DNA from 2 places in the Streptomyces sp. NPDC006339 genome. Region 1 is predicted to be linked to the other one. Evidence: predicted binding sites of a transcription regulator. Region 1 holds the regulator's gene; the other holds the start of a gene.
The links. The regulator HrcA, encoded in region 1, represses chaperone genes, less so after heat shock. The targets are predictions, from matches to a motif close to TTNGCACTCNGNNNNNCNGAGTGCNAA.

Region 1 (14,452 bases):
GGCGGGGGCGCGGGAGGTGGCCTGCCCGAAGACGACGAAGCCGGCGGAGCGGCTGACCTTCGTGCGGCAGGAGTTCCGGTCGCTCGGTCGCTCGGCCACGCCGGAGGCGTGCCAGGCGCTGGTCGACGCGATCGGCAGCGATCTGCGGGAGCTGGCCTCCGCGGTGGCCCAGTTGACGGCGGACGTCGACGGCACGATCGACGAGGCGATCGTCGGGCGCTACTACACGGGCCGCGCCGAGGCATCGTCCTTCACGGTCGCGGACCGCGCCGTCGAGGGGCGCGCGGCGGAGGCCCTGGAGGCCCTGCGCTGGTCCCTCTCGACGGGTGTCGCGCCCGTCCTGATCACCAGCGCGCTGGCCCAGGGCGTCCGGGCGATCGGCAAGCTCTCCTCCGCCCGGGGCGGCCGCCCGGCCGACCTCGCCCGTGAGCTGGGCATGCCGCCCTGGAAGATCGACCGCGTCCGCCAGCAGATGCGCGGCTGGACCCCCGACGGCGTCGCCGTCGCCCTGCGCGCGGTCGCGGAGGCGGACGCGGGCGTGAAGGGCGGTGGCGACGATCCCGAGTACGCCCTGGAGAAGGCCGTCGTGACGATCGCCCGCGCGGCCCGCATGCGCCGCGGCTGACCCCGGCCGCCCGCGCACGGCGAAGGCCCCGGCGGCCTCCTGGGGAAGGAGGGCGACGGGGCCTTCGACGTGGTGCTCGGGTGGGCTCGTACACGCGTGGCGAACGCGTCTCGCGTACGAGCCGGGGTGGCCGGGTGGGAGCGGATGAGAGGGCCCGCTGGGTCCCGTCCGGCCGGTTACATCAGAGCTCAGCCCTGGAGGGAGGCAACCTTGGTGGCCAGCGCCGACTTCTTGTTGGCGGCGGCGTTCTTGTGGATGACACCCTTCGAGACAGCCTTGTCGAGCTGACGCGAAGCGGCACGAGCGGCCACAGTGGCCTTCTCGAGGTCGCCGGCGGCGACAGCCTCACGGGCCTTGCGGATCGCGGTCTTGAGCGACGACTTGACGGCCTTGTTGCGCAGGCGCGCCTTCTCGTTGGTCTTGTTCCGCTTGATCTGGGACTTGATGTTCGCCACGAAAGAGCCTTTACAGGTTCGATGTTTCTTGAGGACGTGCCACGTAGCTGAGAGGGCACACGAGACACAGCTATCCACGGTATCAGCCGCTCTCCGCACCGCCCAAACCGAGCACCGGCCCGCAGTCATGGGACCATGGAGCCTACGTATCCGTTCTGAACATCGCCCGAGACGAGAACCCTGCGTGCCCGCGACTCCTACCAACGTGCCCGAGCCGAGCCGAACCGACCCGGCTCTGATCCGCAATTTCTGCATCATCGCGCACATCGACCACGGCAAGTCCACGCTCGCCGACCGGATGCTCCAGCTCACCGGTGTGGTCGACCAGCGGCAGATGCGCGCCCAGTATCTCGACCGGATGGACATCGAGCGTGAGCGCGGCATCACGATCAAGTCCCAGGCGGTCCGTCTGCCCTGGGCCCCCAGCGCGGGGCCCGATCAGGGCACGACGCACATCCTGAACATGATCGACACCCCTGGGCACGTCGACTTCACCTACGAGGTCTCGCGCTCGCTCGCGGCCTGCGAGGGCACGATCCTGCTCGTGGACGCCGCGCAGGGCATCGAGGCGCAGACCCTGGCCAACCTCTACCTGGCGATGGAGAACGACCTCACCATCGTCCCGGTGCTCAACAAGATCGACCTCCCGGCCGCCCAGCCGGAGAAGTTCGCCGAGGAGCTGGCCAACCTCATCGGCTGCCAGCCGGAGGACGTCCTCAAGGTCTCCGCCAAGACCGGCATGGGCGTCGAGGCGCTGCTCGACCGTGTCGTCCGGGACATCCCGGCCCCGGTGGGCGTCGCCGACGCCCCGGCCCGCGCGATGATCTTCGACTCCGTGTACGACTCGTACCGCGGCGTCGTCACGTACGTCCGTGTCGTCGACGGCCAGCTCAACCGGCGCGAGCGCATCAAGATGATGTCGACCGGCGCCACCCACGAGCTCCTGGAGATCGGCACCAACTCGCCCGAGATGCTGCCGGCCGACGGCCTCGGCGTCGGCGAGGTGGGCTATCTGATCACCGGCGTGAAGGACGTCCGCCAGTCCAAGGTCGGTGACACGATCACCTCCCAGGCCAAGGGCGCCCAGGAGGCCCTGGGCGGGTACAAGGACCCGAAGCCGATGGTGTTCTCCGGCCTGTATCCGCTGGACGGCTCGGACTACCCCGAGCTGCGCGACGCCCTCGACAAGCTCCAGCTCAACGACGCCGCGCTCGTCTACGAGCCGGAGACCTCCGCCGCCCTCGGCTTCGGCTTCCGCGTCGGCTTCCTCGGCCTGCTCCACCTCGACGTGATCCGCGAGCGCCTGGAGCGCGAGTTCGGCCTCGACCTGATCGCCACCGCCCCCAACGTGGTCTACCGCGTGATCATGGAGGACGGCAGCGAGCACACGGTCACCAACCCGAGCGAGTTCCCCGAGGGCAAGATCAGCGAGGTCTACGAGCCGGTCGTGCGCGCCACGATCCTGGCCCCGACCGAGTTCATCGGCTCGATCATGGAGCTGTGCCAGAACCGGCGCGGCACCCTCCTCGGCATGGACTACCTCTCCGAGGACCGCGTCGAGATCCGCTACACCCTCCCGCTGGCCGAGATCGTCTTCGACTTCTTCGACCAGCTCAAGTCCAAGACCCGCGGCTACGCCTCGCTCGACTACGAGCCCACCGGCGAGCAGGCGTCCAGCCTGGTCAAGGTCGACATCCTGCTGCACGGCGACAAGGTGGACGCCTTCTCGGCGATCACCCACAAGGACGCCGCGTACGCGTACGGCGTGCGGCTCGTCGCCAAGCTGCGCGAGCTCATCCCGCGCCAGGCATTCGAGGTGCCGATCCAGGCCGCCATCGGCTCCCGGGTCATCGCCCGCGAGACCATCCGCGCCATCCGCAAGGACGTCCTCGCCAAGTGCTACGGCGGTGACATCTCCCGTAAGCGGAAGCTGCTGGAGAAGCAGAAGGAAGGCAAGAAGCGGATGAAGATGGTCGGCTCGGTCGAGGTGCCGCAGGAGGCGTTCATCGCCGTGCTGTCCAGCGACGACGCCGCGGGCGGCAAGGCCAAGAAGTAGCTGCCGCTTGCACCGAACGGGTCTGCGCGCCGGTCGCGCGCAGACCCGTTCGTTATATGCAAGCTCTTACGCGCCAGTCTTCGGAGCTCTACTCTGAAGCCGCTCGAAGGTTACTCACCAGTTAGTTCCGCACCGCCGCCGCCCGGAGGACGTCGTGAGCGACACACAGACCCTGATCGAGAACCGGCCGCCGTCCGTCGCGGCCCTCTTCCTTGAGCGCGTCGAGCGGACTCCGGACGCGGAGGCATACCGCTACCCGGTCCCCGCCGCCTCCGGCCAGGGACCCGACGACTGGAAGTCGCTCACCTGGGCGCAGGCCGCCGAGCGGGTCTACGGCATCGCCGCCGGCCTCATCGACCTCGGCGTCGCACCGGAGGAGCGGGTCGCCCTCGCCTCCTCGACCCGCGTCGAGTGGATCCTCGCCGACCTCGGCGTCATGTGCGCCGGCGCCGCCGTCACCACGGTCTACCCGCAGACCAACGCCGAGGAGTCGGCCTTCATCCTCTCCGACTCCGACTCGCGCGTCCTCATCGCGGAGAACGCCGCCCAGCTCGCCAAGGCCGTCGAGCGCCGCGCCGACCTGCCCCAGCTCCACCACGTCGTCGTCATCGACCCCGAGGGCGCCGACACCTCCGACGAGTGGGTGCTCACCCTCGCCGAGCTGGAGGCGCGCGGCAAGGCGTACCTGGAGAAGCACCCCGAGATCGTCAAGGAGCGGGTCGGCGCGATCACCAAGGATCAGCTCGCCACCCTCATCTACACCTCGGGCACCACCGGCCGCCCCAAGGGCGTCCGCCTCCCGCACGACAACTGGTCGTACATGGCCAAGGCCATCGCCGCCACCGGCCTGGTCACCCAGGACGACGTGCAGTACCTGTGGCTGCCGCTCGCCCACGTCTTCGGCAAGGTGCTCACCTCCGGCCAGATCGAGGTCGGCCACGTCACCGCCGTCGACGGCCGGATCGACAAGATCATCGTGAACCTGCCGGTCGTGCAGCCCACCTACATGGCCGCCGTCCCCCGCATCTTCGAGAAGGTCTACAACGGCGTCGCCGCCAAGGCCCGCGAGGGCGGCGCGGCGAAGTACAAGATCTTCCAGTGGGCGGCCGGCGTCGCCCGCGAGTACGCCAAGGTCACCCAGGACAACTTCCGCCGCACCGGCACCGCCTCCGCGCCCTTCGGCCTCACCGCCAAGCACAAGGTCGCCGACGCGCTCGTCTACAAGAAGCTCCGCGAGGCGTTCGGCGGCCGGCTGCGCGCCGCCGTCTCCGGCTCGGTCGCCCTCGCCCCCGAGATCGGCTACTTCTTCTCCGGCGCCGGCATCCACATCCTGGAGGGCTACGGCCTCACGGAGTCCTCCGCGGCCTCCTTCGTCAACCCCGGCGAGGCGTACCGCACCGGCACGGTCGGCAAGCCGCTGCCCGGCACCGAGGTCCGCATCGCCGACGACGGCGAGATCCTGCTGCGCAGCCCCGGCATCATGGAGGGCTACCACGGTCTGCCGGAGAAGACCGCCGAGGTCCTGGAGCCGGACGGCTGGTTCCACACCGGTGACATCGGCGAGCTGTCGGCCGACGGCTACCTGCGGATCACCGACCGCAAGAAGGACCTGTTCAAGACCTCCGGCGGCAAGTACATCGCCCCCACGGAGATCGAGGGCCGGTTCAAGGCCGTCTGCCCCTTCGTCTCCAACATCGTGGTGCTCGGCGCCGACCGGAACTACTGCACCGCGCTCATCGCCCTCGACGAGCCCTCCATCCTCGGCTGGGCCGCCGATCACGGGCTCGGCGGCAAGAGCTATGCGGAGGTCGTCGCCTCCCCGCAGGTCGAGGAGCTGATCGAGGGCTACGTCACCCGTCTCAACGAGAGCCTGCAGCGCTGGCAGACGATCAAGAAGTTCCGGCTGCTGCCGCGCGACCTCGACGTCGAGCACGGCGAGCTCACGCCCAGCCTGAAGATGAAGCGGCCGGTCGTGGAGCGGACCTACCAGCACCTGATCGACGAGATGTACGAGGGCGCGCGCGAGGTCTGATCCGGCGGCCGGGCCGGAGTTATCCACAGGCCGGACGCTCACGTCGGGCGGTACGGGACAATAGGCTCATGCCTTCCGTACTGCCCGATGGTGAGCCCATGCCCGACGACGGGGCGCTGCCCGCGCACGCCCTGCAGGGGGCCGGGGAGCGTCCGCTCGGGTTCTATCTGCACGTGCCGTACTGCGCCACCCGGTGCGGCTACTGCGACTTCAACACCTACACCGCGAGCGAGCTGCGCGGCGCTGGCGGCGTGCTCGCCTCCCGGGAGAACTACGCGGGGCAGGTGGCCGAGGAGATACGGCTCGCCCGCAAGGTCCTCGGCGACGACCCGCGCCCGGTGCGGACCGTCTTCGTCGGCGGCGGTACGCCCACGCTGCTCGACGCGGGCGACCTCGTGTCGATGCTGGCGGCCGTCCGGGACGAGTTCGGGATCGCCGACGACGCCGAGGTGACGACCGAGGCCAACCCGGAGTCGGTGAACCCGGCCTATCTGGAGGAGCTGCGGGCCGGCGGCTTCAACCGGATCTCCTTCGGCATGCAGAGCGCCCGGCAGCACGTGCTGAAGATCCTCGACCGCAGCCACACCCCCGGCCGCCCCGAGGCATGCGTCGCGGAGGCGCGGGCGGCCGGCTTCGAGCACGTCAACCTCGACCTCATCTACGGCACGCCCGGCGAGTCCGACGACGACTGGCGGGCCTCCCTCGACGCGGCGATCGGCGCCGGACCCGACCACGTCAGCGCCTACGCGCTCATCGTGGAGGAGGGCACCCAGTTGGCCCGGCGCATCCGGCGCGGCGAGATACCCATGACCGACGACGACGTCCACGCCGACCGCTATCTGATGGCCGAGGAGGTGCTCTCCGGCGCGGGCTTCGAGTGGTACGAGGTGTCCAACTGGGCCACCTCCGAGTCCGGCCGCTGCCTCCACAACGAGCTGTACTGGCGCGGCGCCGACTGGTGGGGCGCCGGCCCGGGTGCCCACAGCCACGTGGGCGGGGTGCGCTGGTGGAACGTCAAGCACCCCGGGGCGTACGCGGCGGCCCTGGGGGAGGGACGGTCCCCCGGAGCCGGCCGCGAGGTGCTGTCGGAGGAGGACCGGCGGGTCGAGCGGGTCCTGCTGGAGCTGCGCCTCCGGGAGGGGTGCCCCCTGGACCTGCTCCGCCCCCAGGGCCTCGCCGCCGCCGAGCGGGCCCTCGCGGACGGGCTCCTGGACGCGGGGCCGTACGCGGACGGGCGCGCGGTGCTGACCCTGCGGGGACGGCTCCTGGCGGACGCGGTGGTCCGCGACCTGGTGGACTGACCCCCGGCCGGCCCCGCGCCTCGACCCCGTGCTGGCCGTCGCCCCGGACCGGTGCGGCCCGCGCCCTGCTGGGGCGGCACCCCGCCCCGCCCGCCCGTGTGGGCATTCGTCCCGCTGGGGCGGGACGGGTGGGCACACGGGACGGCGCCCATGCGGGCGCGTTCCGCACCTGTTCCTGCCCGCACCACGAGTACGGCGCACTCGTGGTGCGGGTCAAAGCACCAGGAGCCTAGGCCCGGCAAGGGGCGCCGTTCCGTTGTGCCCACCCGTTCCGCCTGGGGGCACCCCCGGACGGAGTCTGGGGGAGGAACGAATGCCCACAACCGAGGGGGCGACGGCCCGGCAAGGGCGGGCACCGCACCAGCGGAACGAATGCCCACAACGGACAGCGGCGGAGGGCGGGCGCAGCGCCGGTGGGGAGGCCCGCACCGGGGCCCTACGGCGCCGTCACGAAGTCGATCAGTTCCTCGACCCGGCCCAGCAGCTCCGGTTCCAGGTCCTTGTAGGAGTGGACGTGGGAGAGGATGTGCTGCCAGGCCGCGCCGGTGTTTTCGGGCCAGCCGAGGGCGCGGCAGATGCCCGTTTTCCAGTCCTGGCCGCGGGGGACGGTCGGCCAGGCCCGGATGCCCAGGGCGGAGGGCTTCACGGCCTGCCAGATGTCGATGTAGGGGTGGCCGACGACGAGGACGTCGGGGGAGGAGACCCGGGCCGCGATGCGGGACTCCTTCGAGCCGTCCACCAGGTGGTCGACCAGGACGCCGAGGCGGGCGTCCGGGGCCGGGGCGAAGTCGGCGACGATGGCCGGGAGGTCGTCGACGCCCTCCAGGTACTCCACGACGACGCCCTCGATCCGCAGGTCGTCGCCCCACACCCGCTCCACCAGCTCGGCGTCGTGGCGGCCCTCGACGTAGATCCGGCCCGCACGGGCCACCCGCGCCCGGGCGCCGGGGACGGCGATCGAGCCGGAGGCCGTACGGGTGGGCCGCGCCGGCGCCGGGCGGGAGGGGCGGACCAGGGTGACGACCCGGCCCTCCAGCAGGAAGCCGCGCGGTTCCATCGGGAAGACCCGGTGCTTGCCGAAGCGGTCCTCCAGCGTCACCGTGCCGGCCTCACAGCGGATCACCGCCCCGCAGAAGCCCGTCGAGACCTCCTCGACCACCAGGTCACGGTCCGCCGGGACCTCCGGGACGGGCGCCGAGCGCTTCCAAGGAGGGGTCAGATCCGGGTTGTAGCTGCGCATTCGGGGGACGTTATGCGACGGAGAAGCGCCGTGCCAGTTCTTCGCGCTGGCGTCGTACGAACGTGGCGTCCACCACCGCCCCGTGCCCCGGCACGTACACCGCGTCCTCGCCGCCGAGAGCCAGGAGGCGGTCCAGGGCGTCCGGCCAGCGGGCCGGGATCGCGTCCGGACCGGCCTGCGGTTCGCCCGACTCCTCGACCAGGTCGCCGCAGAAGACGATCTCCCGCTCACCCGGGACGAGGAGCACCAGGTCATGGCCCGAGTGGCCCGGGCCCACGTTGGCCAGCAGCACCTGCCGGCCGCCCAGGTCGAGGGTCCACTCGCCCGAGACGGTGTGCCGCGGGGCGACCAGCACCTCGGCCGCCTCCGCCGCGGCCCGCTCGTCGACCCCGTGCCGTACCGCGTCCGTCCGCAGCTCCTCGCGCTCCCGGGGCAGCAGGGTGTCCATGCCGACCGCCCCGAAGACCTCGGCGCCCGCGAAGACCGCCGTCCCGAGGACATGGTCGAAGTGCGGGTGGCTGAGTGCGATATGCGTCACCCTCCGGCCGCCCGTGAGCTCCGCCACCTGGGCGCGCAGCTCGGCGCCCTGCGCGAGGGTCGCGCCGGTGTCGTACAGCAGGACCGCGTCACGGCCCACGACCAGGCCCGTCGTGGCGTCCCAGCCCGGCAGCCGGCGCCTTCCGACGCCGTCTCCGAGCCGCTCCCAGCCGAGCTCTTCCCATCGCTCCGTACGGGCGTCCATCGCGTGCTCATCCATACGACGACGCTATCGGGCTCGACCCCTCCGAGCCCGCCTCCTTGCCAGGAGCGATGGACACCGCCGTACACTGGCCGGGGGATTCCTGGCACTCGGACAGGGCGAGTGCCAAAAGCGGAGCAACCGGAACCGGATCGACACCTGGAGGTGCGCACGATGCTCAGCGAACGCAGACTCGAGGTGCTGCGCGCCATCGTCCAGGACTACGTCGGGACGGAGGAGCCGGTCGGCTCCAAGGCGCTGACCGAGCGGCACAAGCTCGGAGTCTCGCCCGCCACCGTGCGCAACGACATGGCGGTCCTGGAGGAGGAGGGCTACATCGCCCAGCCCCACACCAGCGCCGGGCGCATCCCCACCGACAAGGGCTACCGCCTCTTCGTGGACCGGCTGGCCGGCGTCAAGCCGCTGTCGACCCCCGAGCGGCGGGCGATCCACAACTTCCTCGACGGGGCCGTCGACCTCGACGACGTCGTCGGCCGCACGGTCCGGCTGCTCGCGCAGCTCACCCGCCAGGTCGCCGTCGTGCAGTACCCCTCGCTGACCCGCTCGACGGTGCGGCACGTGGAACTGCTGTCGCTGGCGCCCGCCCGGCTGATGCTGGTGCTCATCACCGACACCGGCCGGGTCGAGCAGCGGGTGATCGACTGCCCGGCACCCTTCGGCGAGACCTCCCTCGCCGACCTGCGCGCCCGGCTCAACAGCCGGGTCGTCGGACGCCGCTTCGCGGACGTGCCGCAGTTGGTGCAGGACCTGCCGGAGTCCTTCGAGGAGTCGGAGGACCGCGCCACGGTCTCGACCGTGCTCGCGACCCTCCTGGAGACCCTCGTGGAGGAGCACGAGGAGCGGCTCATGATCGGCGGCACCGCCAATCTGACCCGCTTCGGACACGACTTCCCCCTGACGATCAGGCCCGTCCTGGAAGCACTGGAGGAGCAGGTCGTGCTCCTCAAGCTGCTCGGCGAGGCCAAGGAATCGGGCATGACCGTACGGATCGGGCACGAGAACGCCCACGAGGGCCTGACGTCCACATCCGTCGTCTCGGTCGGCTACGGTTCCGGCGGCGAGGCAGTCGCCAAACTCGGCGTGGTCGGACCGACCCGCATGGACTACCCCGGAACGATGGGAGCGGTACGCGCAGTGGCACGTTACGTCGGACAGATCCTGGCGGAGTCGTAAGTGGCCACGGACTATTACGCCGTCCTCGGCGTGCGTCGGGACGCCTCGCAGGACGAGATCAAGAAGGCATTCCGCCGACTCGCCCGCGAGCTTCACCCGGACGTGAACCCGGACCCGAAGACGCAGGAGCGGTTCAAGGAGATCAACGCCGCGTACGAGGTGCTCTCGGACCCGCAGAAGAAGCAGGTCTACGACCTCGGCGGCGACCCCCTGTCCTCCTCCGGAGGCGGCGGGGCCGGCGGCTTCGGCGCGGGCGGCTTCGGCAACTTCTCGGACATCATGGACGCCTTCTTCGGTACGGCGTCCCAGCGCGGCCCGCGTTCGCGCACCCGGCGCGGCCAGGACGCGATGATCCGACTGGAGGTGACCCTCGACGAGGCCGCCTTCGGCACCACCAAGGACATCCAGGTCGACACGGCCGTCGTCTGCACCACCTGCTCCGGAGAGGGCGCCGCGCCCGGCACCTCCGCGCAGACCTGTGACATGTGCCGCGGCCGCGGCGAGGTCTCCCAGGTCACCCGGTCCTTCCTGGGCCAGGTCATGACCTCCCGTCCCTGCCCCCAGTGCCAGGGCTTCGGCACCGTCGTCCCGACCCCGTGCCCCGAGTGCGCCGGCGACGGCCGGATCCGCTCCCGCCGCACCCTCACGGTCAAGATCCCCGCCGGTGTCGACAACGGCACCCGGATCCAGTTGGCCGGGGAGGGCGAGGTCGGCCCCGGCGGCGGTCCGGCGGGTGACCTGTACGTGGAGATCCACGAGCTCCCGCACGACGTCTTCCAGCGGCGCGGCGACGACCTGCACTGCACGGTGACGCTTCCGATGACGGCGGCCTCGCTCGGCACGAAGGTGCAGCTCCAGACCCTCGACGGTCTCGAGGACGTGGACATCCGCCCGGGCACCCAGTCCGGCCAGTCCATCCCGCTGCACGGCCGCGGCGTCACCCACCTGCGCGGCAACGGCCGGGGCGACCTGATCGTCCACGTCGAGGTCCAGACCCCGACGAAGCTCGACCCCGAGCAGGAGCGCCTGCTGCGCGAGCTGGCCAAGCTGCGCGGCGAGGAGCGCCCGCTGGGCCAGTTCCAGCCCGGTCAGCAGGGGCTGTTCTCGCGCCTGAAGGACGCCTTCAACGGGCGCTGAGCCCCGTAGGCACGACGCGGAGAGGGCGGCTCGCACATCGTGCGGGCCGCCCTCTTTCCGCGGGCCGTCCGCCGATTCGGCGCCGTCACACCGGCATGGCACGATGCCTGCATGTCCACCGCACTGAGCGATCTCTCCCGGCTTCCGATCGTGCAGGCACCCATGGCGGGTGGCGCGTCCTGCCCGGAGCTCGTCGGTGCCGTGTGCGAGGCGGGGGCGCTCGGGTTCCTGGCCGGGGGGTACAAGACGGCGGGCGGGCTCTACCAGGAGATCAAGCAGGTCCGCGGGCTCACCGGCCGGCCCTTCGGGGTCAACCTCTTCATGCCGCCGAGCGGCCAGCCCGCCGACCCCGCCGCCGTCGAGGTGTACCGCCACCAACTGGCCGGCGAGGCCACCTGGTACGAGACGGAGCTCGGCGACGCCGACCAGGGCCGGGACGACGGGTACGACGCCAAGCTGGCGATCCTGCTCGACGACCCCGTGCCGGTCGTCTCCTTCACCTTCGGCTGCCCCGACCGTGACGCGCTGCACGCCCTCGACCGGGTCGGTACGTTCACGATCGTCACCGTCACCTCCGTCGAGGAGGCCCGCACCGCCGAGCGCGCCGGGGCGGACGCGATCTGTGTGCAGGGCACCGAGGCGGGCGGCCACCAGGGCACCCACCGCGACGACCCCGCCGACGGGCCCTCCGCCGGCAGCGGCCGCGGGCTGCTGCCGCTGCTCACCGAGGTGCGCGAGAGCGTCCGGCTTCCGATCGTCGCGACCGGCGGGATCATGCGCGGCCGGCAGATCGCCGCCGTGCTCGCGGCCGGCGCCGACGCCGCCCAGCTCGGCACCGCCTTCCTCGTCTGCCCCGAGTCGGGGGCCCACCCGCTGCACAAGCGGGCCCTGACCGACCCCCTCTTCGTCCGCACCGAGCTCACCAGGGCCTTCTCCGGGCGGCCGGCCCGGGGCCTGGTGAACCGTTTCCTGCGGGAGCACGGGCCGTACGCGCCCGCCGCCTACCCCGAGGTCCACCACCTCACCGCCCCGCTGCGCAAGGCCGCCGCGACCGCCGGAGACCCGCAGGGCATGGCCCTGTGGGCCGGGCAGGGCCACCGCCTCGCGCGGGAGCTCCCGGCCGGCCGGCTCGTGGAGGTCCTCGCCGCCGAACTCGACGCCGCCCTCGCCGGGCTGCCGCACCGCACCAGGAGCACCTCGTGACCGCACCCGTCTTCGTCGTCGACGCCGTGCCCGCCGTCGGCGGCTTCCTCCTCGACGGGCCCGAGGGCCGCCACGCCGTGTCCGTGAAGCGGCTGCGCGCCGGTGAGGAGCTGGTGCTCACCGACGGGCGGGGCGCCTGGGCCGCGTGCGTGGTCACCGCCGCCGAGGACAAGGACCGGCTGACCGTCGAGGTCACCGCCGTCCACGAGGACCCCCCGCCCGCGCCGCGCATCACCGTCGTCCAGGCCCTGCCCAAGGGCGACCGGGGCGAACTGGCCGTCGAGACCATGACGGAGACCGGCGTGGACGCGATCGTGCCGTGGGCCGCGTCCCGCTGCATCACCCAGTGGAAGGGCGACCGGGGACTCAAGGCCCTCTCCAAGTGGCGGGCCACCGCCCGCGAGGCCGGCAAGCAGTCGCGCCGCACCCGTTTCCCCGAGGTCGCCGAGCTCATGTCGTCCAAGCAGGTCGCCGCGCTCCTCGCGGAGGCCGACTTCGCGGCCGTCCTGCACGAGGACCGCGCGCATCCGAGCGGGGCTCTGGCCACCGCCGAACTGCCGGAGCAGGGCTCGATCGTCCTCGTCGTGGGCCCCGAAGGCGGGGTGTCCCCGGACGAGTTGGCGCTGTTCGAGGAGGCCGGGGCCAGGCCGTACCGGCTCGGGCACAGCGTGCTGCGCACCTCCACGGCGGGGACGGCGGCCGCGGCGCTGGTGCTCGGCCGCACGGGACGCTGGTCGTAGCGGCCCCGCGGGAAGGCGAGCGGGTCGAGGGGCCCGGTCGGCGGTCGCTGTCGGTGGCCCCCGATAGCATGCGCGTGTACTGATCGACAGAGGCGAGGAGGCCCGGGCCATGGCCGGAGAGCCGCAGAGCGACTGCCTGTTCTGCAAGATCGCGGAGGGGGAGGTGCCGGCGACGATCGTGCGCGAGACCGAGACGACGCTGGCGTTCCGCGACATCAACCCCCAGGCGCCCACGCACGTCCTGGTCATCCCGCGCCTGCACTACCCCGACGCCGCGTCCCTGGCCGCCGCCGCGCCGACCGTCGCCGCCGACGTGCTGCGCGAGGCCGGCGAGGTCGCCGCGCAGGAGAAGGTCGACGGCAGCGGCTTCCGGATCGTCTTCAACACGGGCGCCGGCGCCGGCCAGACCGTCTTCCACGCCCACGCGCACGTCCTGGGCGGCCGCGGCCTCAACTGGCCCCCCGGATAGACCGGGACGGATCCCTCCCTTGTCCGTACGTGAACTGGTCGTCCTCGGCACGGCCAGCCAGGTCCCGACCCGGCACCGCAACCACAACGGCTATCTGCTGCGCTGGGACGGGCAGGGCATCCTCTTCGACCCCGGCGAGGGCACCCAGCGGCAGATGCTCAGGGCCGGGGTGGCGGCGCACGACCTGAACCGGATCTGCGTCACCCACTTCCACGGCGACCACTCGCTCGGCCTGGCCGGGGTGATCCAGCGGATCAATCTCGACCAGGTCCCGCACCCGGTCACCGCGCACTACCCGGCGAGCGGGCAGCGCTTCTTCGAGCGGCTGCGGTACGCGACGGCCTACCGCGAGACCGTGAAGCTGACCGAGGCGCCGGTCACCGCCGACGGGCCGCTCGCGGTCACCGAGGGGTACACGCTGGAGGCGCGCAAGCTGTCCCACCCCGTGGAGTCGTACGGCTACCGGCTCGTCGAGCCGGACGGGCGCCGCATCCTGCCCGAGCGGCTCGCGGCGCACGGCATCAAGGGCCCCGACGTGGGGCGGATCCAGCGCGAGGGCGTCCTGGGCGGGGTCACCCTGGAGCAGGTGAGCGAGGTCCGGCGGGGACAGCGGTTCGCCTTCGTCATGGACACCCGGCTGTGCGACGGGGTGTACGCGCTCGCCGAGGGCGCCGACCTGCTCGTCATCGAGTCGACCTTCCTCGACGAGGACGTCCGGCTCGCCGTCGACCACGGCCATCTGACGGCCGGCCAGGCCGCCGCCGTCGCACGGGAGGCGGGCGTGCGGCACCTGGTGCTGACGCACTTCTCGCAGCGGTACACCGACCCGGAGGAGTTCGAGCGGCAGGCGCGGGCGGCCGGGTTCGAGGGGGAGCTGAGCATCGCCCAGGACCTGATGAGGGTCCCCGTACCGAAGAGATAGAGCAAGGCACCGTGCCCGTACCCAAAGCCGAACTGCACCTCCACATCGAAGGCACCCTCGAACCCGAGCTGGCCTTCGCGCTCGCCGCGCGCAACGGCGTCACCCTGCCGTACGCGGACACGGAGGCGCTGCGCGAGGCGTACCGTTTCAGCGATCTGCGGTCCTTCCTGGACCTCTACTACGCCCTGATGGCGGTCCTGCGCACCGCCGACGACTTCACCGAGCTCGCCGACGCGTATCTGGCGCGGGCCGCGGAGCAGGGCGTGCGGCACGCCGAGATCTTCTTCGACCCGCAGGCGCACACGGCGCGCGGGGTGCCGATCGGTGTCGTCGTGGAGG
Region 2 (14,452 bases), on a different contig from region 1:
CGCGGCCGCGGCCTTCGGGCTTGACCTTGGAGCGTAGTCCACTGTTTAGCGTCGGCGGCATGGTGACTTCCTCTCCTTCGTACGTGCGCCTGGTGCGCGCGAGCGCCTGGTACGACCTCGTCGTCACGGCCGGCTTCATGACCCCGTGGACGTATCCGCTGCTGGCCGACGCCCTGTCGCTGGGCGGCGGCCCCACCGGCCCGATGACGGTCCTGTACGCGAACCTGATGGGCTCCGTCGTGATGGTCTGGGCCCTTCTGCGTGCCGTCCGGCCCCTCCCGCTGTACGGCCTCTTCGACGGCGTCGCCCGCGCGCTGTTCGCGAGCTGGCAGGCGTACGCGCTGGCGCACGGCGGGCCCCGGGTCCTCTGGGCCTTCCTCGCCGTCGAGGCGGTGCTCGGCGTGGTCCAACTCGCCCCGTGGCTGCGGCGGAAGGCCCTGCGCAACCTGTCGGGAAACCCTCTCAGGACCCGCCCGGAAACGCCCTGAGAAGGCCCCCGGGCCGCCTCTGGGCGCCCTCGCCCGGGGGCGCGGAGGGAGGGGGCCCGGCCGCTCGCGTTCGCCCGCCACAAGCCCCTCCAGCACCTCGCCACACACCCTCTGACCTGGGCTTTTACCGCTCCCTCCCGTAGCGTTTCCTCGACACGGAAGGGGATCCGCATGGACCGTACGACCCGCACCACCGAGGACGTCCTCCAGCTCCTGGACGGCCTGTTCGCACAGGACACCGACAAGTGGGCCGGCTTCTACGACGACCGCTCCCGGCCCGTGCCCTTCTTCGTCCCGAAGCCCGACGAGAACCTCGTCGCCCACCTCGACCAGGGCCTGATCCCCACCGCCGGCCGCGCCCTCGACCTCGGCTGCGGCCCCGGCCGCAACGCCCTCCACCTCGCCGCGCGCGGCTTCGAGGTCGACGCGGTGGACCTGTCCTCGGGCGCCCTGGCCTGGGCGCGGGAGCGGGCGGAGGAAGCGGGCCTGGACATCCGCTTCCTGCACGGCGACGTGTTCGCCCTCGACCGGGAGGGTCGGCTCGACGGCGGCCCGTACGACCTGATCTACGACTCCGGCTGCTTCCACCACCTCCCGCCCCACCGCCGCGCCACCTACCTCGCCCTCCTCACCCACCACCTCGCCCCCGGCGGCCACTTCGCCCTCACCTGCTTCGCCGCCGGCCCCGACGGCATGGGCTCCGAACTCCCCGACGCGGCCTTCTACCGCGACGCCACCCTCCACGGCGGCCTCGCCTACACCGCGGACGCGCTCCGCGCCGTCTTCGCCGACCTGACGGAGTCGGACCTCCGCCGCATGCACGACGAACCGTCCGACTCGCCCCACTTCGGCGAACCGTTCCTCTGGACGGCCCTGTTCCGACGGCCCTGAAAACTTCGGGGACGCCGGCCTAGGAACGTACGCCCCGCGTCCCCGCCGGAATTCGCTTGCCGCCCGCCCGGGTCCGGCGGCTACCCTCCTGTCCATGAGCCACGGCAAGACCCACTACGTGTGCCTGCCGTGCCGGGCCTCGTACAAGCAGTCCTACGGGCGCGAGCGCGAGCGGCGCTGTCCGCGCTGTGCGCGGGCGATGATCCACGCCGGGTCGGCGTTCGCGGCGCCGAAGCGCCGTGACACGGATGCCTGGCGGGCCCTGTCCGTCGTCCTGAACGCGGGCATCGGCTTCCACAAGAGCTGCTGCGGCGGGCCCGGCTGGCGCCCCCGCACCCTGCGCGAGGTCAAGGCCCGCACCGCCTACGCCCGCCGTACCGGCGAGCCCGTCGCCCGGGCGCTGCTCCGCTACGAGGTCTGACCGGGGCCGCACGCCGCCGTCACATGCCGCGCAGGTGCTCCTCCAGCCGGTCGTACTGCTCGCGGACGCCCGCCTCCATGCCCGCCGCCAGGGCCTGGTCGCGGATCTCCGTCGAGGGCCAGAAGGACGTGCTGGTCAGGGCGGTGCCGCCGTCGGGGGTCGCGTCGAAGGAGAGGACCACGCGGACCGGTCCGGCGTCCGGCATCTGCTCGAAGACCTCGGTGTAGACGAGGCGTTCGCCCGGGACGATCTCCTCGTACGTGCCGGAGAAGACGATCTCCTGGCCGTCCGGGGTCCGCTGGCCCCAGCGCCATGTGCCGCCCGGCCGCAGGTCGATCTCGCAGACGGACATGGTCAGCGCCGCCAGGCCGTACCACGCGCGGACGTGCTCGGGGCGCGTCCACGCCTCCCACACCCGGGCGACGGGCGCGTCGAAGGTGCGGGTGATGACGAGCTCGCGGTCCGCCGGTGTGGTCAGCAGCGTGATCATGGCGTTCTCCCGCCGATCAGGTCCCGGACCTCCCTGCCCTTCCAGGATCGCCCCGTCCCGCGGCCCGGTCCACACGACGGAAGGGCGGCACCCCGGTGGGGTGCCGCCCTTCGGCGTTCAGCGATGAACCGCCGATCCTCTACGAGCGCGAGGATCAGAAGTCCATGTCACCGCCCGGCATGCCGCCGCCGGCCGGCGCGGCGGCCTTCTCCGGCTTGTCGGCGATGACGGCCTCGGTGGTGAGGAACAGGGCCGCGATGGAGGACGCGTTCTGCAGGGCGGAACGGGTCACCTTCGCCGGGTCGATGATGCCCTCGGCGATCATGTCGACGTACTCACCGGTCGCGGCGTTCAGGCCGTGGCCGACGGGCAGGTTGCGTACCTTCTCGACGATGACGCCACCCTCGAGACCACCGTTGACGGCGATCTGCTTGAGCGGGGCCTCCAGGGCCAGCTTGACGATGTTGGCACCGGTGGCCTCGTCGCCCTCGAGGTCGAGCTTCTCGAAGACGGAGGAAGCCTGCAGCAGGGCCACGCCACCACCGGCGACGATGCCCTCCTCGACGGCCGCCTTCGCGTTGCGGACGGCGTCCTCGATGCGGTGCTTGCGCTCCTTGAGCTCGACCTCGGTCGCGGCACCGGCCTTGATGACGGCGACGCCACCGGCGAGCTTGGCCAGGCGCTCCTGGAGCTTCTCGCGGTCGTAGTCCGAGTCGCTGTTCTCGATCTCGGCGCGGATCTGGTTCACGCGACCGGCGACCTGCTCGCTGTCACCGGCACCGTCGACGATGGTGGTCTCGTCCTTGGTGATGACGACCTTGCGGGCGCGGCCCAGCAGGTCGAGGCCCGCGTTCTCCAGCTTGAGGCCGACCTCCTCGGAGATGACCGTGCCGCCGGTGAGGATGGCGATGTCGTTCAGCATGGCCTTGCGACGGTCGCCGAAGCCCGGGGCCTTGACGGCGACGGACTTGAAGGTGCCACGGATCTTGTTGACGACCAGGGTCGACAGGGCCTCGCCCTCGACGTCCTCGGCGATGATCAGCAGCGGCTTGCCCGACTGCATGACCTTCTCGAGGAGCGGGAGCAGGTCCTTGACCGCGGAGACCTTGGAGTTGACGATCAGGATGTACGGGTCGTCCAGGGACGCCTCCATACGCTCCATGTCGGTGGCGAAGTACGCCGAGATGTAGCCCTTGTCGAAGCGCATACCCTCGGTGAGCTCCAGCTCCAGACCGAAGGTCTGGGACTCCTCGACGGTGATGACGCCTTCCTTGCCGACCTTGTCCATGGCCTCGGCGATGAGCTCGCCGATCTGGGTGTCGGCGGCGGAGATGGAGGCCGTGGAGGCGATCTGCTCCTTGGTCTCGACGTCCTTCGCCTGCTCGAGCAGGGCGCCGGAGACGGCCTCGACGGCCTTCTCGATGCCGCGCTTCAGAGCCATCGGGTTGGCGCCGGCGGCGACGTTGCGCAGGCCCTCGCGGACCAGCGCCTGGGCGAGAACGGTCGCGGTGGTCGTACCGTCGCCGGCGACGTCGTCCGTCTTCTTGGCGACTTCCTTGACCAGCTCGGCGCCGATCTTCTCGTACGGGTCCTCGAGCTCGATCTCCTTGGCGATGGAGACACCATCGTTGGTGATCGTGGGGGCGCCCCACTTCTTCTCGAGGACGACGTTGCGGCCCTTGGGACCGAGGGTGACCTTGACGGCGTCAGCGAGCTGGTTCATGCCGCGCTCGAGACCGCGCCGGGCCTCCTCGTCGAACGCGATGATCTTGGCCATGTGAAGTGGTCCTCCCGGACATGGGGTGGATAACGCTCCTGGACCGCGCCGACGCCCGCGACGGACGGCCCGCGAGCCTCGTGGTTCCTTGCCCCACGCTGCCTGCGACCTCGTCTGCCCGATCCTCGTAAGCACTCTCACCTTCAGAGTGCTAACGCCAATGATTAGCACTCGCCCTAGGAGAGTGCAAGCGACTCCCGCAGATCGAGAGCCGCGGAGCCACGTCGCGGGCGGTCGCACGGCCACCCCCGGCGGCCCGGTCCGCGCACGCGCGAGGGGCCCGCATCCCGGTCAGGATGCGGGCCCCTCGACGGAAGTGCGTCGGTGGCCGATCGCGCCGCGCTCAGACGGCGAGCTTGACCATGTCCGCCTGCGGACCCTTCTGGCCCTGCGAGATCTCGAACTCGACCCGCTGACCCTCTTCAAGGGTGCGGTAGCCGTCCATCTGGATCGCGCTGTAGTGGACGAAAACATCCGCACCACCGTCGACCGCGATGAAGCCGTAGCCCTTCTCCGCGTTGAACCACTTGACGGTGCCCTGAGCCATGCCTAACTCCCCTATTACTGGCCCTTGCGCGGGACCGCACTTCGCGGACCCGGGTCAGACCCTGCGCCGGAACGCGTCGACCGCGGCTGAATGTATCTGCCCAACTGCCCTCTGCAACAGGGCAATCGGACGAGAATTCTGGGCACGCCGGAAAGGGGAATCAGGGAGAATCCCTGGAATTACGGGGCAAGTCGGGCCCGGCAAAGCGCGCAGAAGGTACACAAGGCACGGGCACTTTGGCTGCATCTTGTCGAGCGGCGACGCATTCTCATATGCGCCTGGCATGAGCAGCGGAGGGGACTTCCCCAACTCTACCGCGCTCAACCATGCAGAATTGCCCCTTCCGCTTCTGGCAGCGGAAGGGGCAATTCTGTAAAGCGGAAGATCTCCGGGCCGAGCCCCGACGGGGGCCGGGCTCAGCAGCCGCCGGCGACCGCCGGAATGATCGAGACGCCCGCGCCGTCCGGCGTCGCGGTCTCCAGGCCCTGCTCGAAGCGCACGTCGTCGTCGTTGACGTACACGTTGACGAAGCGGCGCAGCTTGCCCTGGTCGTCCAGGACGCGGGCGGCGATGCCGGTGTGGTTCTTCTCCAGGTCGGCGATGACCTCGGCGAGGGTGGCGCCCTCGGCGGGCACCTCGGCCCGGCCGCCCGTGTAGGTGCGGAGGATGGTGGGGATGCGGACGTTCACGGCCATGTCTACGTAACCTTTCGGCGCGCTGGGGGCGGGTCTCAGTGGGCCAGGCCGGCGTCGCGGAACGCGTCGAGGCTCGGGCGGATGGTGGCGGTCGCCTGAGAGGTGTCGGCAACGGCGTCGAGGGTCTTGAGCCCGTCACCGGTGTTGAGGACCACGGTGGTGAGCGAGGGGTCGAGGAGACCGGCCTCGACGAGCTTCCTCGTCACGCCGACGGTCACACCGCCCGCGGTCTCGGCGAAGATGCCCTCGGTGCGGGCCAGGATCTTGATCGCGTCGACGACCTGCTCGTCGTTCACGTCCTCCACGGCGCCGCCGGTGCGGCGGGCGATGTCGAGGACGTACGGGCCGTCGGCCGGGTTGCCGATCGCCAGCGACTTGGCGATGGTGTTCGGCTTCTGCGGGCGGACCACGTCGTGACCGGCCTTGAAGGCGGCGGAGACCGGGGAGCAGCCCTCGGCCTGGGCGCCGAAGATCTTGTACGGCTTGTCCTCGACCAGGCCGAGCTTGATGAGCTCCTGGAGGCCCTTGTCGATCTTGGTGAGCTGCGAGCCGGAGGCGATCGGGATGACCAACTGGTCCGGAACGACCCAGCCGAGCTGCTCGCAGATCTCGTACGCGAGCGTCTTGGAGCCCTCGCCGTAGTACGGGCGCAGGTTGACGTTCACGAAGCCCCAGCCCTCGCCGAGCGGGTCGCCGATGAGCTCCGAGCAGAAGCGGTTGACGTCGTCGTAGTTGCCCTCGATGGCGACCAGGTCGCCGCCGTAGACACCGGCCATGACGACCTTGCCCTGCTCCAGGTCGTGCGGGATGAACACGCAGGAGCGGAAGCCGGCCCGGGCGGCGGCGGCGCCGACGGCGCCGGCCAGGTTGCCGGTGGAGGAGCAGGAGAGGGTGGTGAAGCCGAAGGCGCGGGCGGCCTCCAGGGCCTGGGCGACGACCCGGTCCTTGAAGGAGTGGGTCGGGTTGCCGGAGTCGTCCTTGACGAACAGCTTCCCGGGCTCGACGCCGATCTCGCGGGCCAGGTTGTCGGCCTGGACGAGCTTGGTCCAGCCGGGGTTCAGGTTGGGCTTCTCGGCGACGTCGGCGGGGACGGGGAGGAGCGGGGCGTAGCGCCAGATGTTGGCGGGGCCGGCCTCGATGCGCTTGCGCAGGGCCTCGGGCTCACCGGTCGGCAGGTCGTAGGCGACTTCGAGCGGGCCGAAACAGAGCTCGCAGGCGAAGATCGGACCGAGCGCGAAGGTTTCGCCGCATTCGCGGCAGGAGAGCCCGGACGCGGGACCGAGGTCGACCGGGGTCCGGGGGGTGGCGGTGGTGGCAACCGTCTGTACAGCCATGGAGGCGAGGCCCTTTCTCCTCATCTTCCTCATGACGCATTTCGCCATGAGACGGATTTGGCACCTTCCCTAGCCGGGAGCCTCGCTGGAGGACGAGTAACCGACTGGAGGGTTGCCGGGGCTTCAACGGGCCGTTTCCCTCTGCCCCTCTGGATGAGCGGTATTCGATTGTGGAACGCGGTCGGCACCCCGACATGCATCGGGCATCCGCGTTGTTCAAGACTGTAACCGAAGCCTTCCGAGGTGGAGACGGTCGTCCGATCCGCGAGATGGAGATCACGTTGCTGGAAGAAGTGGAGCGCTGGCTGGCCCGGCGGTCCTGGTCGGTGGCCGACCGTCCGCTGGAGCGGATCCTCGCCGCCAAGCGGGGCACGAAGGTCAGCGTGGTGCTGCCGGCGCTGAACGAGGAGGCGACGGTCGGCGCGATCGTCTCCGTGATCCGCCGCGAGCTGATGACGGACGCGGTGCCGCTGGTGGACGAGCTGGTGGTGATCGACTCGGGCTCCACGGACCGTACGGCGGAGGTGGCCGCGGCGGCGGGGGCGCGGGTGGTGGCGCGGGACGCGATCCTGCCGCGGATACCGGCGGTGCCGGGCAAGGGCGAGGTGCTGTGGCGGTCGCTGATGGCGACGAGCGGGGACGTGGTCTGCTTCGTCGACGCCGATCTGCGGGACTTCTCGGCGGATTTCGTCTTGGGGATCGTCGGTCCGCTGCTGACCGACCCGGACGTGGACTTCGTGAAGGCGATGTACGACCGTCCGCTCGGCGACGCCCCCGGTCAGGGCGGCCGGGTGACGGAGCTGGTGGCCCGGCCGCTGCTGAATCTGCACTGGCCGCAACTGGCCGGTTTCGTCCAGCCGCTCGGCGGCGAGTACGCGGCGCGCCGCTCGCTCCTGGAGCGGCTGCCGTTCCCGGTCGGTTACGGGGTGGAGCTGGGCCTGCTGGTGGACGCGCTGCACACGGTGGGTCTGGACGCGCTCGCGCAGGTGGACGTGGGGGTGCGCAAGCACCGGCACCAGGACGGGCAGGCGCTGGGCCGGATGGCGGCGGCGATCTACCGGACGGCGCAGTTGCGGCTCTCGCGGGGCCATCTGGTGCGGCCGCGGCTGACCCAGTTCGAGCGGAGCGGGGAGGGCGGCTTCGCGCCGCGCACGTACGCGGTGGACACGGAGGAGCGGCCGCCGATGGCGGAGATCGCGGAGTACGCGCGCCGACGCGTGGCGTAACACCGGATGATGATCCTTTCTGCCTAGATTTCCGTTTCATGCGGTGGAGACACGGAATCGGAACGGGCATGCTGCTGTCGGTCCTGGGCCTCGGCGCCGGGGCGCTCCTCGTGACCGGGGCGGCCCCGGCCGCGGCGGACGCCGCCTTCGCCGCCGTGGCCCCGGCCGCGGCCCGGGAGCCGGAGAAGCAGCCGGAGTCGGGCCGCACGGCCGAGGAGCGGCTCTGGCTGCTCGGCGGCCTCGGTCTGGCGCTGGGGGCGACGGGTGTGGTGGCCGGCGCCGCCGTACGGAGTCACCGGGAGCCCACGGGCCACCGCGAGCCTGGCTCGAATCCGTACGTTTGAGCGTTTACCGGACGGGCTAGGTTCGCCATATGGCTTCAGTCCTCGTTGCATCGAACCGCGGCCCCCTCTCGTACACCCTGCGGGACGACGGAGCGCTGGACACCCGGCGGGGCGGCGGCGGGCTCGTGTCGGGCCTGAGCGCCGTCTTCTCGGAGGACGCGGCGGGAGACGGGCTGTGGGTGTGCGCGGCCCTCGGCGAGGGCGACCGCGAGGCCGTGCGGCGCGGGGTGTCCGAGCCGGGCGTGCGGATGCTCGACATCGACCCGGACGTCTACGCCGACGCGTACAACGGCATCGCGAACTCGGTGCTGTGGTTCCTCCACCACCATCTCTACGACATCCCGCGCGAGCCCGTCTTCGACGCGGCCTTCCGGCGCCGCTGGGACTCCTACCGGGCCTACAACCGCGCCTTCGCCGAGGCGCTGGCCGAGGCCGCCGACGAGGGCGCCGCGGTGCTGGTGCAGGACTACCACCTGGCGCTCGTCCCGGGGCAGCTCCGCGCGCTGCGGCCCGACCTGCGGATCGCGCACTTCACCCACACGCCGTGGGCCTCGCCCGCCTATCTGGCGATGCTGCCGGACGACATCCACCAGGAGCTGGTGGAGGGCATGCTGGGCGCGGACGAGATCGGCTTCCACACCGGGGCCTGGGCGGACGCCTTCCGCGCCGACCCTCCCGTCGCCCGCGCGGCCGGCGGCTCCCGGGTGGCGGTCCATCCGCTCGGCGTCGACGGCGACGAGCTGCGGGCCCTGGCCCACCGCCCCGAGGTCGAGGAGCGGCTCGCGGCCCTGCGCGCCGAGGTGGGCGACCGGAAGACGATCGTCCGGGTGGACCGCACGGAGCTGTCCAAGAACATCCTGCGCGGCCTGCTGGCCTACCGGGAGCTGCTCACGGAACACCCCGAGTGGCGCGGCCGCGTCGTCCACCTCGCCTCCGCCTACCCCTCCCGCCAGGACCTGGAGAGCTACCGCTCCTACACGGCCGCGGTGAGCGCGCTCGCGGAGCGGATCAACGAGGAGTTCGGCACCGCGGACTGGCAGCCCGTCCTGGTCTCCGTCCAGGACGACTTCGCCCGCTCCCTCGCCGCGTACCGGATGGCCGACGTGGCCCTCGTCAACCCGGTGCGGGACGGCATGAACCTGGTCGCCAAGGAGATCCCGGTGGTGTCCGACGAGGGCTGCGCGCTGGTGCTGTCCCGGGAGGCGGGCGCGTACGAGGAGCTGCGCGCCGACGCGCTGACGGTGAACCCCTTCGACGTGACCGAGACCGCCGAGGCCCTCCACGAGGCCCTGTCGATGCCCGCCCCGGACCGCGCCGACCGCACCAAGCGCCTCGCGGCGGCGGCCACCGCCCTGCCGCCCCGCCGCTGGTTCCTGGACCAGTTGGAGGCCCTGGGCGGAGCGCCTTCCCAGGGCGGGGCGTCCTAGGAGGCGCCGCCTTGGGCGGCGCCGTCCCGGTCGTCCCGTTCCTTCCGCTCGCGGCCCCAGGCGGCGAGCGGTTCGAGGGCGTCGTTGAGCCGGATGCCGTCCTTGGTGAGGGCGTACTCGACGCGGGGCGGGACCTCGTCGTAGGAGACGCGGTCCACGATGCCGTCCGCCTCCATCTCGCGCAGGTGGGAGGCGAGCACCTTCTCGGTGATCCCCGGCACCATGCGGCGCAGTTCGCCGAAGCGGCGGTTCGGGTGCTCGTGGAGCGCCCACAGGATGAGCACCTTCCACTTGCCCCCGATGATGTCCATCGCGGTGTCGATGCCGCAGATGTGGTCCCCGTCGTCGGCCCCCGGCCGGTTCAGCGTCGCCATGCCCCACCCTCCTGACCTGCTCGCTCACTCCAGGGTAACCACCCACTTCGAAGTGCGTACTTGAGCGCTCAACCGCCCGGGGCGCAGCCTGGGCACATGAACGAGACGACCTCGCAGAAGACCCCCGTCACCCTCCTCGGCCTCGGCGCGATGGGCACCGCCCTGGCCCGCACCTGGCTCGCCGAGGGGCACCCGCTCACCGTCTGGAACCGCACCCCCGCCCGTGCCGCCGCGCTCGTCGACGAGGGCGCGAAGGCCGCCGCCGACGTCGCCGAGGCGGTCGCCGCGAGCACCCTCGTCGTGGTCTGCCTCCTCGACGACGCCTCGGTCGGCGAGGCCCTCGCCGACGCCGACCTGACCGGCAAGGACCTGGTCAACCTCACCACCACCACGCCCGCCCAGGCCCGGGCCCGCGCCGCCCGGGCCCGTGAGCGGGGCGCCCGCTACCTGGACGGCGGGATCATGGCCGTCCCGCCGATGATCGGCGTCCCCGAGGCCGGCGGCTATGTCTTCTACAGCGGATCGCGGGAGCTGTTCGAGCGTCACGAGGCGACCCTCGCGGTGCCGGCCGGCGCCGTGCACGTCGGCGAGGACGCGGGCTTCGCGGCGCTGCACGACGTGGCCCTGCTCAGCGCCATGTACGGGATGTTCGCCGGGGTCGCGCACGCCTTCGCCCTGATCCGCAAGGAGGACATCGACCCGGTCGCCTTCGCCCCGCTGCTCTCCGGCTGGATCTCCGCCATGGCCGGCCCGGCCGTGCAGCAGACCGCCCGGCAGTTGAAGAGCGGCGACTACACGACGGACGTGGTGTCCAACCTGGCGATGCAGGTGGCGGGCACGCCGACCTTCCTGGCCACGGCCGAGCAGCAGGGCGTGAGCCCGGAGCTGATCAACCCCTACTTCGAGCTGATGCGCCGCCGGCTCGCGGAGGGCAGCGGCGAGGAGGACCTGACGGGCGTGGTGGACCTGCTGCTCCGCTGAGCCTGTGAGGCGGGTGCGGTCCGTAAATCGGTTCCGTAAATCGGTTCCGTTAATCGGAGACGACCCCTCCTCGCGAGGGGTCCTTCCGTGCCAGACTCTGCCGCGATCGTTCCCCCAGGCGATCCGTTTACCCCCGAAAAGGCAAGCGGAAGGATCGCGACAGACGTGAAAAAGATTGTCGTGGGCATGACCCTCGGGTCGGCGCTCACCGCACTCCTCGCCGCGGGGCTCACCCCCGCCGCCGCGCAGGAGGCCAGGGACAGCGCGCCGACCGGCGCCCCGGCCGACGCCCCGTCGCACCGGAGCGACAACCGCCCCGGACCGCTCACCAAGCAGCGCACCGAGCTGCGCGAGAAGGCGATCGACCTGGTCGCCAAGGGCAAGGCCAAGGCGAACGCCCGCGGCGTCGTCGAGGTGGCGCCCGGCAAGTTCGTGGAGACGAAGACCACCACGGCCGTGCGCCAGGAGAAGATCCTCACGATCCTCTCCGAGTTCGGCACCGAGGCCAGCGGCAAGTACGGCACCGTCCCCGGCCCGCTCCACAACGAGATACCCCGGCCCGACCGGAGCGTGGACAACTCCAACGCCTGGACCGCCGACTTCGACAAGGCGTACTACGAGAACCTCTTCAACGGCTCCGGCGAGTCCATGAAGACGTACTACGAGAAGCTGTCGAACGGCGCCTACTCGGTCACCAACACCGTCGAGGACTGGGTCAAGGTCCCCTACAACGCCTCCTTCTACGGCGACAACGCCATCGAGGACAACGGCGGTTCGTGGGCCTTCATCCAGGACACCGGCGACGCCTGGTGGAACGCCCAGATCGCGGCCGGCAAGACCCCGGCCGAGATCGACGCCTACCTCGCCCAGTTCGACGTCTGGGACCGCAACGACTGGGACCACGACGGGAACTTCGACGAGGCCGACGGCTACATCGACCACTTCCAGGCCGTCCACGCCGGCATGGGCGAGGACGCCGGCGGCGGCGCGCAGGGCGAGGACGCCATCTGGTCGCACCGCTGGTACGTCAACGGCGACGACTTCGGCCTCACCGGCCCGGAGGTCGCCGGCACCCAGAACAAGGCGGGCGGCGCCCGCATCGGCCAGTCGAAGTACTGGCTCGGCGACTACACCACCGAGGGCGAGAACGGCGGACTCGGCGTCTTCTGCCACGAGTTCGGCCACGACCTCGGCCTGCCGGACTACTACGACACGAACGGCGGCGAGAACTCCACCGCCTTCTGGACCCTGATGAGCTCCGGCTCCTGGCTGGGCCACGGCGCCGCCGCCAACGAGGGCATCGGCACCCACCCCGGCCTGATGGGCGCCGAGGAGAAGCTCTTCCTCGGCTGGCTGGACGTCGCCGACGCGCCGCTCGGCGCCACCGGCACGTACACCCTGAACCCGGCGCAGCTCCAGGTCACCGGCAAGGAGCAGGCCGTCCGCGTCGCGCTCCCGGACAAGACCGCGAGCACCTCGTACACCACCCCCGCCTCGGGCCGCCACGCCTGGTGGACCGGCTCGGCCGACGGCCTCAACCAGTCCCTCACCCGCTCCGTCCCGGCCGCCTCGCGCGTCACCGTGAAGGCGAGCGCCTGGTACGAGATCGAGGCCGACTACGACTACCTCTTCGCCGAGTACTCCCTGGACGGCGGGGCCACCTGGGCGCGCGCCGGCGCGGGCGTCGACGGCTCCTCCGCCGGACGGTGGACCACCCTGCGGTACGCGTACGACGCCGCCGGCAAGGACTCCCTCTTCCGCTTCCGCTACCAGACCGACGGCGGCGTGCACTTCGCCGGCGCGTTCCTGGACGACATCACCATCGGCGCCGGCAGCACCACCGTGCTCACCGACGACGTCGAGCAGGGCGTGAACGGCTGGACGGCCCAGGGCCGCTGGAAGATCTCCACGGGCACGGAGACCGCCACCTTCCCGCGCTACTACCTCCTGGAGAACCGCGAGTACGTCGGCTCCGACGCGCTCCTCGCCGAGGGCCCGTACCAGTACAGCAAGGGCATCACCGCCCCGGACTGGGTGGAGTTCTTCACGTACCAGAACGGCATGCTGGTCTGGTACGTGGACCGCTCCTACGACGACAACAACGTCAGCTCCCACCCGGGCGGCGGCTCGGCGATGGCGGTCGACGCCCGCCCGGCACCGTTCCGCTACGACGACGGCACCGCCCCCAGCAACCGCCGCCAGCCCTTCGACGCCACCTTCGGCCTGGAGCCCACCGACGCCACCTGCCTCCACAAGGAGGTCCTGGTCGGCAAGGGCGGCAACCAGACCGTCGCGACGAAGGCCGCCTGCGCCCCGTCCGTCCCGGGCCTCCCGGTCTTCGACGACACCGACCCGAACGCCTACTACGACCCGACGGCCCCGCAGGCCAGCGTGAAGGTCGCGGGCCACGGCGTGAAGGTGACGATCACGGGTGACGCCGGCGCCGACCTGACGATCACGGTGGCCAACCCGGCCTCCTGACCTCGCAGGTGACACGAGGGGCGCCCCGGACCCCCGGGGCGCCCCTTCCTGCTGTTACCCTCCGCTCCACCTGCGGTGGGGGGCACGGCAGGGTCACAGGGGAGGGACTTCCTGGTGTTTCGTCATGCTTGGGTGCGGGGCGCGTTCGCCGCCGCGACGGCGATCGCACTGTCGGTGGGGGGCGGCCTGACGCCGCTGGCGGGGACGGCGGCGGCGGAGGAACCGGTGCCGCCGGCCGCGCAGGAGGTGGTGGTACCGCCGCCGTACTTCGGCCCGCCCCGCTTTAGCTGGCCGTACAAGGCAGAGCTCTCGCGTCTGTCGCAGGCCGACAGCGTCGGTCCTGAGGGCCTCTTCCGCTACGAGGAGCGCGGGAACGGGATCCTCTGGACGCGGTACTCGGACGGCACGACCGTCACCGTGCCGGTGCCCACCACGCCCTGGACACACGTGCTGGGCACCGGGACCGACACCCTCGCCTTCATCCGCGAGGGCCAGATCGAGCTGCGCGACCCTGACGGCAACGCACGCGTCTACAGCCTCCCGACGGACTACACGCCCCCGCACATCCCCCCGAGGGTGTTCGGTTCCACCGCGCTGGCCTACCGGCCCGTCACCAAGCCGGACGGAACGACCGTAGCCGAACGGCACCTGCTGTCGCTCCGCGCCGACGGCACGGTCGGCGACCTGACGTTCAGGGGCATCCAGGACGGTGTGAAGCTGGGCTCACCCACGACGGCGGACGACAGGCACCTGGTGTTCTCCGCGACGGCCCAGGACGGCACACGCCGCATGGCCCTCGTCTCGAAGGAGACCGGCCTGCTCGAGGCCACCACACCCCCCATGCCCGCGAGCTACGTCTACGCGAGGATCTCGCCCGAGCACATCGTCGCGTACAGCTCCGACGGGACCGTCCGCACAGCCCTGGTCGCCTCGCGCACCGATCCCTCCGCTCCTCTGATCGAGGTGCCCGTCGACA

Region 2: a site for HrcA is predicted at 4,232-4,258, ahead of groL (chaperonin GroEL). Genes of this name have one in related genera too.

What each region holds. Positions count from the first base shown of each region.
Region 1 covers NZ_JBEXQW010000024.1:47,785-62,236, forward strand. The annotation lists gene holA (DNA polymerase III subunit delta) at 1-625, shown strand, start outside; gene rpsT (30S ribosomal protein S20) at 814-1,080, opposite strand; gene lepA (translation elongation factor 4) at 1,265-3,136, shown strand; gene ABZ135_RS20530 (AMP-dependent synthetase/ligase) at 3,291-5,168, shown strand; gene hemW (radical SAM family heme chaperone HemW) at 5,237-6,469, shown strand; gene ABZ135_RS20540 (DUF3097 domain-containing protein) at 6,906-7,709, opposite strand; gene ABZ135_RS20545 (MBL fold metallo-hydrolase) at 7,720-8,451, opposite strand; gene hrcA (heat-inducible transcriptional repressor HrcA) at 8,623-9,642, shown strand; gene dnaJ (molecular chaperone DnaJ) at 9,643-10,779, shown strand; gene ABZ135_RS20560 (nitronate monooxygenase) at 10,891-11,982, shown strand; gene ABZ135_RS20565 (16S rRNA (uracil(1498)-N(3))-methyltransferase) at 11,979-12,722, shown strand; gene ABZ135_RS20570 (histidine triad nucleotide-binding protein) at 12,832-13,191, shown strand; gene ABZ135_RS20575 (ribonuclease Z) at 13,211-14,113, shown strand; gene ABZ135_RS20580 (adenosine deaminase) at 14,125-14,452, shown strand, end outside.
Region 2 covers NZ_JBEXQW010000038.1:42,431-56,882, reverse strand. The annotation lists gene ABZ135_RS27490 (hypothetical protein) at 60-488, shown strand; gene ABZ135_RS27485 (class I SAM-dependent methyltransferase) at 660-1,379, shown strand; gene ABZ135_RS27480 (deoxyxylulose-5-phosphate synthase) at 1,474-1,800, shown strand; gene ABZ135_RS27475 (SRPBCC family protein) at 1,820-2,290, opposite strand; gene groL (chaperonin GroEL) at 2,445-4,067, opposite strand; gene ABZ135_RS27465 (cold-shock protein) at 4,411-4,614, opposite strand; gene ABZ135_RS27460 (MoaD/ThiS family protein) at 5,031-5,309, opposite strand; gene thrC (threonine synthase) at 5,345-6,667, opposite strand; SAM riboswitch class I at 6,661-6,803, opposite strand; gene ABZ135_RS27450 (glucosyl-3-phosphoglycerate synthase) at 6,925-7,869, shown strand; gene ABZ135_RS27445 (hypothetical protein) at 7,908-8,213, shown strand; gene ABZ135_RS27440 (trehalose-6-phosphate synthase) at 8,243-9,640, shown strand; gene ABZ135_RS27435 (helix-turn-helix domain-containing protein) at 9,637-10,014, opposite strand; gene ABZ135_RS27430 (NAD(P)-binding domain-containing protein) at 10,111-10,995, shown strand; gene ABZ135_RS27425 (immune inhibitor A domain-containing protein) at 11,161-13,476, shown strand; gene ABZ135_RS27420 (hypothetical protein) at 13,591-14,452, shown strand, end outside.